DNA from 2 places in the Corynebacterium kalinowskii genome. Region 2 is predicted to be linked to the other one. Evidence: riboswitches for the same ligand, from Rfam matches in the RefSeq annotation. Region 2 holds a riboswitch; the other holds the start of a gene.
The links. Region 2 has a riboswitch for thiamine pyrophosphate ahead of thiO (glycine oxidase ThiO). Riboswitches for the same ligand answer to the same signal wherever they lie in the genome.

Region 1 (4,675 bases), 1.0 Mb from region 2:
TCACATCCCACCGGCACGGGGCTAGGTGCGGTGATGTTCAAACCCCCGGTGATGGCGTTCATTTCCACGGTGGTGTTGCTCTTCCAAGCGCTGCTGCTCGCGCACGGTGGCATCACTACGTTGGGTGCCAATGTGTTTGCCATGGGCGTCGTGGGGCCGTGGGTGGCCTATGGAATGTGGCTGCTCACCCGTCGCATTAGTACTGATGTGGGCATATTTTGCGCAGCGTTCTTCGGTTGCCTGTCTACCTACGTAGTGACGGCGCTGCAACTGGCGTTCGCGCACCACTCCGGTGGGTTGCTCTCTTCCGCAGGCACGTTCCTGCTGCTGTACGCGCCGACGCAGCTGCCCCTTGCTGTGGTGGAAGCACTGGTCACCGTGGTGGTCTTCCGTTCCCTGTCTAAGATCGCCATTCCTGAACTGCGACTGCTGGGGGTACGGGCATGAAAAACTGGATGTTGATTGTGGCCGCGCTGGCCATTGCTGCGTTGCCACTGTGGTTTCTGGACTCCGATTTCGAAGGCTCTGATGCTGGCGCCGAAGCCGTCGTCTCCGAGCAAGCCCCAGACTATGAACCTTGGGCCGCGCCACTAGTCGGCGAGCTGCCTGGCGAAGTCGAGTCCGGCCTGTTTGCACTTCAAGCTGCGCTCGGTGGCGGTGTGCTTGGCTACGCCTTGGGGTTCTATCGCGGAAGGAACCGTGAATCCGATCGAGCAAGCAGCGGCAGCTAGCCGCTGGGCCCAGGTCAACGTAGGGGAGAAGCTGCTGTTCTTTGTCGGACTGCTGCTCCTCACCATCACGCTGCCGCCCGCCGCACTCGCACCCATTTTTGTGGTGCTGGTGGCGAGCGCAGTGTGGATTCGGGTTCCGCTGCGTCTGCTCGCGGTGCTCGTTGCTGCCCCGGCTGCGTTTATCGCGGTCGGGGTGGGCCCGCTCGTGTTCAACTTCAGCCCCAGTGGAATGGTGTATTTGGGCTGGTCAAACGCCGCGTATGTGGTAGCGCGTTCCATCGTCGCCATGACGGCCACGATGTTGCTGGCCTTAACGACGCCCCTTCCCGAACTCCTCGGATTCCTGCGCCTACCCGCTGCACTGTCCGAAGTGATTTCCCTGATGTACCGCTTCGTCGGTACCTTGTTACACACTGCGCTGGCGATGCGAGAAGCACAGGCGGCTCGCCTGGGACGGCTGACTATTGGTTCCGTGGGAATGCAGGCCTCTTCGTTATTTGTGTTGACCTTCATTCGTGCGCGGGCGTTGCAAGAAGGACTGGAGTTGCGGGGAGATCCGTCGTCGCTGGCCGTGGCGAAGGTCAAGCGTCCGGTTCGCTGGGGGTTTGTTGTTTTTAGTGTGGTGCTGTTCATCGTGATCTGGAGGCTGGCATGAAGCTAACCAATGTGTCTTTCAAGCACGAGGACTGGGTGCTGCGTGATGTGTCGCTGTCGGTGCCTACTGGATCGCGGTTGGCCGTGTTGGGCGCGAACGGCTCCGGAAAATCGACCCTGCTCAAACTCATGGCAGGGGCGTGGCAGCCCTATTCTGGGACGTTGGCGTTAAACGAACCCTACGACTATTCGCGTGCTGGGCGACGGGCTTTGCGCTCTCAAGTGCAGATGGTGCTCCAAGAGCCCGATGAGCAGCTGTTTGCGCCGACGGTGTACCAAGACGTTTCTTATGGTCCAGTGAATTTGGGGGTCGAGGACGTCGATAAGCGCGTGGCAGAGGCGATGGACCTGGCTGGGGTCGCGCACCTCGCGGACCGGGTGCCGCATCGGCTGTCCTATGGTCAACGCAAACTGGTCGCGCTGGCGGGCGTGCTGGCGATGCGGCCCTCCTATTTGCTTCTCGACGAGCCGACGGCGGGGCTGGATCCCTTGGCAGTGCGGTCGTTGCTCACCGTTTTGGATGCCTTGGAATGCACAGTCATTTTGACGACGCACGACGTTGATTTTGCTTGGGCGGTTGCCGACGAGATCGGGGTGTTGGCGGATGGTCGGTTGACGGTGGGGAAGTCGCAGCTGCTGCAACCGTCGGAGTTAGGCATGCCGTGGGCGCCCCTGGTATCGCAGAAACTCGGAAAACCCATTGCGCGGCCGGAAGATTTACTAGACTAGGGGAACCAATCGTCACGGGAGCAAAGCCGATTCTTTGCTGAGAGGACGCAACACTCGGAGCGTCGACCGTTTAACCTGTCCGGATAATGCCGGCGTAGGGAGGAACCTCATGCTTAAGTCTGCTTTGCCTGAAAATGGAACCGTTACCACCGGTCCGATTTATCGCAGTCACAAAATCTACAACGAGGTTCCCTTTGGTGACTTGACGCTCCGCATCCCAGCGCGACGCATCGATCTCACCACTGGGGAACATTTTGATGTGTATGACACGTCGGGAATCTACACTGCTGAGGATCCTGAATTGGATTTGGAGCGGGGCTTGGCTCCGGTTCGTACCTGGGAGCGTGCGGAGGCTGTGCCTGCTTCCGAAGAGAATCCATCGTTGAAGGTACAGACCCAGCTGGCGTGGGCGCGTGCCGGGGTGATTACCCCGGAGATGGCATTTTGTGCGGCACGTGAAGGTATGGCGCCGGAATTTGTGCGGGATGAGGTTGCCGCAGGTCGCGCCGTGATCTGTGCGAACAAGAATCACCCAGAGATTGAGCCGATGATCATCGGCAAAGCGTTCGCGGTGAAGATCAACGCGAACATCGGCAACTCTGCCGTGACCTCGTCTATTGCTGAAGAAGTAGAGAAGATGGTGTGGGCCACCCGTTGGGGCGCTGACACCATCATGGACTTGTCCACGGGCAAGGACATCCACGAGACCCGCGAGTGGATTCTGCGGAACTCCCCAGTGCCAGTGGGCACCGTGCCGATCTACCAGGCGCTGGAAAAGGTTAATGGTGATCCGACCCGCCTTACGTGGGAGATCTATCGCGAGACGATCATCGAGCAGTGCGAGCAGGGCGTCGACTATATGACCGTACATGCAGGTGTGCTGCTGCGCTACATCCCGCTGGCCGCAAACCGCGTTACGGGCATCGTCTCCCGCGGCGGCTCCATCATGGCGGCCTGGTGTTTGAAGGAACACCGCGAGTCCTTCCTGTATGAGAACTTTGCGGAACTGTGCGACATTCTCGCGCAGTATGATGTCACGTTCTCCCTGGGTGATGGCCTGCGTCCGGGATCCATTGCGGATGCGAACGACGAAGCTCAGCTTGCGGAGTTGAAGACTTTGGGCGAGCTGACCTTGATTGCCCGTTCCCGTGGTGTCCAGGTCATGATCGAAGGCCCCGGCCACGTGCCGATGCACAAGATTCCGGTCAACGTGGAGTGGGAAGAGGACTGGTGTCACGGCGCGCCGTTCTACACCCTGGGGCCCCTGGCTACCGATATCGCGCCCGGCTATGACCACATCACCTCCGCCATTGGCGCTGCGATGATCGCCCAGGCTGGTACTGCGATGCTCTGCTACGTCACTCCGAAGGAACACCTTGGCCTGCCCAACCGTGACGACGTCAAGGTTGGCGTGATCACCTACAAGATCGCTGCCCACGCCGCGGACCTGGCTAAGCAGCACCCGCGTGCGCAGGAACGTGACGATGCGCTGTCCAAGGCCCGCTTCGAATTCCGCTGGCATGACCAGTTCGCGTTGGCGTTGGATCCGGATACCGCGCTGGAGTATCACGATGAGACCCTACCGGCTGAACCTGCGAAGACCGCGCACTTCTGTTCGATGTGTGGCCCGAAGTTCTGCTCCATGCGTATTTCTCAGGACGTGCGTGACTACGCGGCTGAGCACGGGCTGGAGACGGTAGAAGCCCTGGAAGCCGGTATGAAGGAGAAGTCTGCTGAGTTCTCTGCTGCTGGTGACCGGGTGTATTTGCCGGTGGTGGAGAGCTAGCTACTAGCTGAGGGCATGCTAGCGGGACCGCTCCTTTCGGGGCAGGTTCGCTAGTTTTTGTCTATCAGGCGGCGGGCGTTGGAATGTCTGGCCCTGGGACTATTGTTTCTTCGCCGGTCTCCGGTGTCATCGACGTGGATCGGAACCCCGTTCAGAATCATCTTTATGTGGGCTTCGACCGCGCTGTCATCATTCCAACCGTGGTGTTTGGGGCACAAGGGTGCCAGGTTATCGATGCTGGTGGGGCCGCCGCGCGACCAAGGGGTCACATGGTGTGCTTCGCAGCGACTGAGTGGTGCATCGCAGCCCGGATAGGCGCAGCACCCATCTCGGGAGAACATTGCGAGGCGCTGGCGGAAAGTGGCTGATCTGCTAGCGGTCACGAGCGATTTCACGGCGCCGTTGTGGTCGTGGACGACGATGTAGTCGGTGATGCGGTGGCCGTCGAGAAGCTCAAGATCGTAGAGGGTGAGGTCGATGCCGACGTTGCTGCCAAAATTGGCTTGCCAATTGAATTCGTCTTCTTCGGTGACGCCGATGACGAGCGAGCAGTGGCCTACGGTGTCTTGGCGGGTTTGGGAAGCCCAGCGAAGGACTTGGAAGAGATTGTCGGCGTGGCGTTGGGCAACGGTGCGATTGTCATCCTTGCGGCGGTCGTCGGTGGCCTGTTCGATGCGCCATGCGTCATCCATGAGCGCCTTGAGTAGTGCTGCGTGAGCTGCGGGGGCGTAGCCATTGAAGGAACACCCGCCGTGTTCGTCTTGGTCGCGGAGTT
Region 2 (4,675 bases):
GGGCTCGCGGTCCGGGTCTTTGGTGAATGTCAAGGTGCGCTGCGAGGTGGTCAAGGCGTCCACGAGCACAAGCTTGCCGAAGGCCGGAACTCCCACACCCGTGATCAGCTTGATTGCTTCAATGGCCAACATGGATCCGATCTGTCCCGCGAGTGCACCAAAGACGCCGCCGACGGCGCAGCTCGGTACGGCATCGGCGGGTGGGATGTCGGGGAACAGGTCGCGGAGCATCGGGCCCTGATTCGGGTCAAACACTGACACTTGGCCTTCGAACTGCATGATTGTGCCCCACACCAGCGGGGTGCGGGTCAGCTCGGCGGCGTCATTGGACAGGTAGCGGGTGGCGAAGTTGTCGGTGCCGTCAATGACCAGGTCGTGTGCTGTGAACAGCTCAATGGCATTGTCTGGTGTGAGACGATCCTTGATGCCCGTGGCCTGGACAAACGGGTTGAGGCGTTCGACGGCGTCGACCGCGGAATCGACCTTCGGACGGCCGATGTCCGACATGCGGTGGATGGTCTGACGCTGCAGATTAGATTCTTCCACCACGTCATCGTCAATCACGGTGATATGGCCGACGCCACCAGCGGCGAGGTAGTTCAAGATCGGTGAGCCTAACCCGCCCGCGCCGATGACCAGGACTTTTGCGTCCTTTAGCTTGAGCTGGCCCTGCTCCCCGACCCCTGGGAGCGTCAAGTGTCGGGCGTAGCGCAGGCGCTCCTCAGGGGAGAGCGTGTCGGATTTGGTTATGGAGACCATCCTTTGAGGAGTGAATCCGTCAGTCTGCTTATCCAAATTCAGCGCGTCCTTCCATACTCGAGCTGGCCTGCGCGAGACGGCGCTTCGGGATTCGCCCAGCTTCAAAGGCTTCGCGTCCTGCGATCACGGCGTGCTTCATCGCGGATGCCATCTTCTCCGGGTCGTGGGCGCGAGTGACTGCGGTGGCAAGCAGCACGGCGTCGCAGCCCAGTTCCATCGCCAGCGCAGCATCGGAGGCGGTGCCGATGCCCGCATCAAGGATGACCGGGATGTCTGCCCGTTCCACGATGAGCTCGATGTTGTGTGGGTTCAGGATGCCGAGTCCGGTGCCGATCGGAGCGCCCGCAGGCATCACCGCTGCCACACCTACATCTTCGAGGCGGCGGGCTAGTGCAGGATCGTCATTAGTGTAGGCAAACACCTCGAAACCTTTGGCTACCAGCTGGTCTGCGGCGTCGAGCAGTTCGATGGCATCGGGTAGCAGGGTGTCCTCGTCGGCGATGACTTCCAGCTTGATCAGGTTCGTCTCTAGCGCCTCGCGGGCGAGCTCGGCGGTGAGGACGGCGTCGCGGGCGGAGTAGCAGCCCGCGGTGTTCGGCAACGCCTGGATGTTGTTGCGACGCAACAGGTCGAAGATGCCCATGCCTGTGGCTGGGTTGAAGCGGCGCATCGCCACGGTGGTCAGTGCGGTGCCGGAGGTGATGAGCGCGCGTTCGAGCGTGTCCATGGATGTGGCGCCACCGGTGCCCATGATGAGGCGAGATTTCTGCAAGAATTCCATGTAGCTATCCTCCCTGTGCTGCGGTGACAATTTCGATCGCACCTGCTACAGGAGTGCGATCCCAGCGGCTGCGCGGCACCACTGCCCCGTCGACGGCAATGGCCACCCCTTCGGTACGCCCGGCGAGCGATAGTGCGAGGTCGGCGAGGTTTTCTGACGGCGATGGCTCGTAGTGAGCCCCATTCACTAGTGTCATGAGTGCTCCTTGAAGCGGAAGGGATCAATGGCGCGCTGCGTTTCCGGATCGACCGGCTTACCCAACGCGATGTCTGCGGTTAGCTTAGCGCCCACCACCGACAGTAGGATGCCGTGGCGGAAGTAGCCGGTGGACACGGTGACGTGCTCGGAGACTCGGCCGATCATCGGGACATCGTCGGGGGATCCGGGACGAGCCCTGGCCGTCATCTCATTAATGGTGCACTGCCAGAGACCAGGAATGATGTGGTGGGCGTCGCGAAGCAGCTGGTGCACGCCCTCTGCAGACACGCCGGGGCTGTCCTCGCGGGACGTGGCGCCGAGAACGATCGTGCCATCGCCGCGCGGCACCACATAGACGGGCCGCCCACGCACCACGGCGCGCACCGTGCGCGTGACCAGCGGCTGCAGGTACTCGGGCACGTCCAGGCGCAGGACATCGCCGTACACCGGCCGCACCGGCAAGGTCGGCACTCCCCCAATCTGCGCGAGCCCCGCTGCGACGATCACATGGTCGGCAGTGAGCTTATCGACGTCCTCGACCGCCTCACGCACGACGGCATCGCCGAGCAGGGACAGCAGCGCAGCGCAGAACTTCCGCGGATCGATCTGGTGGTCGCCCGGGATATGCACAGCTCCGACGACGCCTGGGCCAAGAGCCGGCTCCATGGCGCGGGCCTCGCGAGCCGACAGTCGATGGACCTGACCGATGTGTTCCTGCAGCTCGGTTAGCTCATTCAGGGTGACGCGGTCGGCGGAGTCACCGGCGCACACTAGGGTCTCTGAAGTGAGGTAGCCAACGTCCATCCCGGAGGCTTCGGCAACGGACCTCGCGAACTCTGGGTAGAGCTTTTTCGAGCGCTGCATCAGCGGATAGAGATTAGGCTGATCCCACACCACTTCCGACACCGGAGCCAGCATCCCGGCAGCGGCGAAACTTGCTTCGGAGACTGGGTTCGGGTCGTACACGGTCACGGTGTGACCGCGCTGGCGCAGCTCCCATGCGGTACAAAGCCCAACAATCCCGGCGCCCACGATGGCGAAATGCATAACTTCCTTCCTACGGCGGCATAACCCGCATCAGGTCTGGTGGTCGACCGGTTCGCTGGTCCTCTCAGCCCCGCCTGGATGGGGCTCCCACGTAAGTACTTCTACTATAGGACTTATGGATCGTTCCCAGCGGCAACTTGCCCTTGCCAATTCCCGGCTCTACTTGTGTACCGATGCCCGCACCGAGCAGGGCGACCTTCGTGAATTCCTGCACGCGTGTTACGAAGGCGGCACGGACATCATCCAGCTGCGCGATAAGAAGCTCGAGGCGCGTGCTGAGATCAAGGCCCTCGAAGTCCTTGCAGAAGTTGCTGCTGAGCACGGAAAACTCTTCGCCGCGAATGACCGTGCCGACGTGGCCTACCTGGTCGGTGCGGATGTGTTTCACGTGGGACAGGGTGACCTCACCACCGAGCAGGCGCGCCGGGTCCTTGGGCCGGATGTGCTGCTCGGGCGCTCCAACAACTCGGTGGCGCAGTTCGCTGAGTCCTACGCGGACCCAGGGCTGGACTACGCCGTCATCGGGCCGGTGTGGCCGACGCCGACGAAACCAGGGCGCCGTGCCGTAGGGCTGGACGTGGTTGCCGAATGCGCTGCTCTTGCTGGGGAAAAGCCCTGGTTTGCCATCGGCGGCATCAACGCGGAGACGTGTCCAGAGGTAGTGGGGGCAGGCGCTGAAAGGATCGTGGTGGTGCGCGCACTGACGGCTGCTGCCGATCCACAGCATGCTGCTGAGGTGCTGCGTGGCCTGGTGGCTGCGGACTAGTAGGTGTGGAACATGTGCTGGTGAGGCGGTTGAATATCGGTGGCTTAAGACAATGCAGCTATGTGGAACCAGCTTTTCGGAGCTGCAAAAGTGCTACATGTCTTGAAAACGGGAAAGTAGCGATAGTTCTACTCTCAACAGCTGGTTCCGCATAGCTGGAATCTACGGAGTCACTTGGCTGTGCTCGGAATTCTTCCCGAGATTTAGCGCGACAGCGTGGAATTGTCCTTGCTAGATTTGAAGCTACGCAAAACTAAATGTGAAAGAAGGGTTCTTCCATGATTCGTCCAGCACTCGCCGTCGTTCTCGCATCCGCTCTCGCGCTTACCGGCTGCGCTAATTCGCAGAAGGACTCTGACAAGAAGGTCGAGACCGCAGTTTCTGTGGAGAAGAAGGCTCCAACGGCTACTCCGACCTCCACCAAGACTGCTACTTCCGAAACCCCAACTCCAACGCCAGTTCAGTAATCTAGCAAGACAAGCAAAAGGGCCACCCGGAACAACCGGAGTGGCCCTAAAAGCTGTGAGGCTTACTTGAAAACGCCCAGCTTGCCGAACTTCTCAGCCAGCAAGTAGTAGACGGCGAGACGGCCGTTCTTGGAGCCGTCCTTCATCTTTGCGCCGATTTCGGCGATAGCTGCCTCGAGCTTCTCGTCAGACTCGGTCAGGCCCAGCTTCTTCTTCAGGAAGTTCTCGCGGACGGTCTTCAGCTCTTCTTCGTCGCTAAAAGACACGTAAGCCGCGTCAGCGTTGGACAGGGTCAGACGGTAGGTCTTGAGCATGCTCTCGAGAACTGCGTCGTCAGCCTTTGGGGCGTACTTCTTGACGTCTTCAATCCAGTCTTTTGCCATGGGAACTCCTTATGATTAGCAGAATTTGATACTAGTTTTGAGTCTACCCAAGACTCGAGCTGAACAGGAGTTTTATACATATCGGTTTGATCCCAAACTGATCAGATGCGCCCCGTGGTCTCCAAGAAGCTCGTCACTGCATCGAAGCTGCGTTGCGCTGCCAACGCGCCATCCATGTGGAAGTCCTGACCCGCTGCTGGACCGCACAGATCGGACACCGCGCGCAGCGATACCCAAGGAACTTCCGCAGCGAAACACGTCTGCGCCATGGCTG

Region 1: another riboswitch for thiamine pyrophosphate. It lies ahead of thiC (phosphomethylpyrimidine synthase ThiC); the one in region 2 lies ahead of thiO (glycine oxidase ThiO).

The regions. Positions count from the first base shown of each region.
Region 1 covers NZ_CP046452.1:976,461-981,135, forward strand. Annotated here, with positions in the region: gene CKALI_RS04545 (energy-coupling factor ABC transporter permease) at 1-447, shown strand, start outside; gene CKALI_RS04550 (energy-coupling factor ABC transporter substrate-binding protein) at 444-731, shown strand; gene CKALI_RS04555 (energy-coupling factor transporter transmembrane component T family protein) at 700-1,386, shown strand; gene CKALI_RS04560 (energy-coupling factor ABC transporter ATP-binding protein) at 1,383-2,114, shown strand; TPP riboswitch at 2,119-2,232, shown strand; gene thiC (phosphomethylpyrimidine synthase ThiC) at 2,224-3,900, shown strand; gene CKALI_RS04570 (HNH endonuclease signature motif containing protein) at 3,951-4,675, opposite strand, start outside.
Region 2 covers NZ_CP046452.1:2,453,187-2,457,861, reverse strand. Annotated here, with positions in the region: gene moeB (molybdopterin-synthase adenylyltransferase MoeB) at 1-795, opposite strand, end outside; gene CKALI_RS11905 (thiazole synthase) at 788-1,540, opposite strand; gene thiS (sulfur carrier protein ThiS) at 1,545-1,736, opposite strand; gene thiO (glycine oxidase ThiO) at 1,733-2,785, opposite strand; TPP riboswitch at 2,776-2,886, opposite strand; gene thiE (thiamine phosphate synthase) at 2,901-3,551, shown strand; gene CKALI_RS11885 (hypothetical protein) at 3,830-4,018, shown strand; gene CKALI_RS11880 (DUF2853 family protein) at 4,081-4,401, opposite strand; gene mtnN (5'-methylthioadenosine/S-adenosylhomocysteine nucleosidase) at 4,503-4,675, opposite strand, start outside.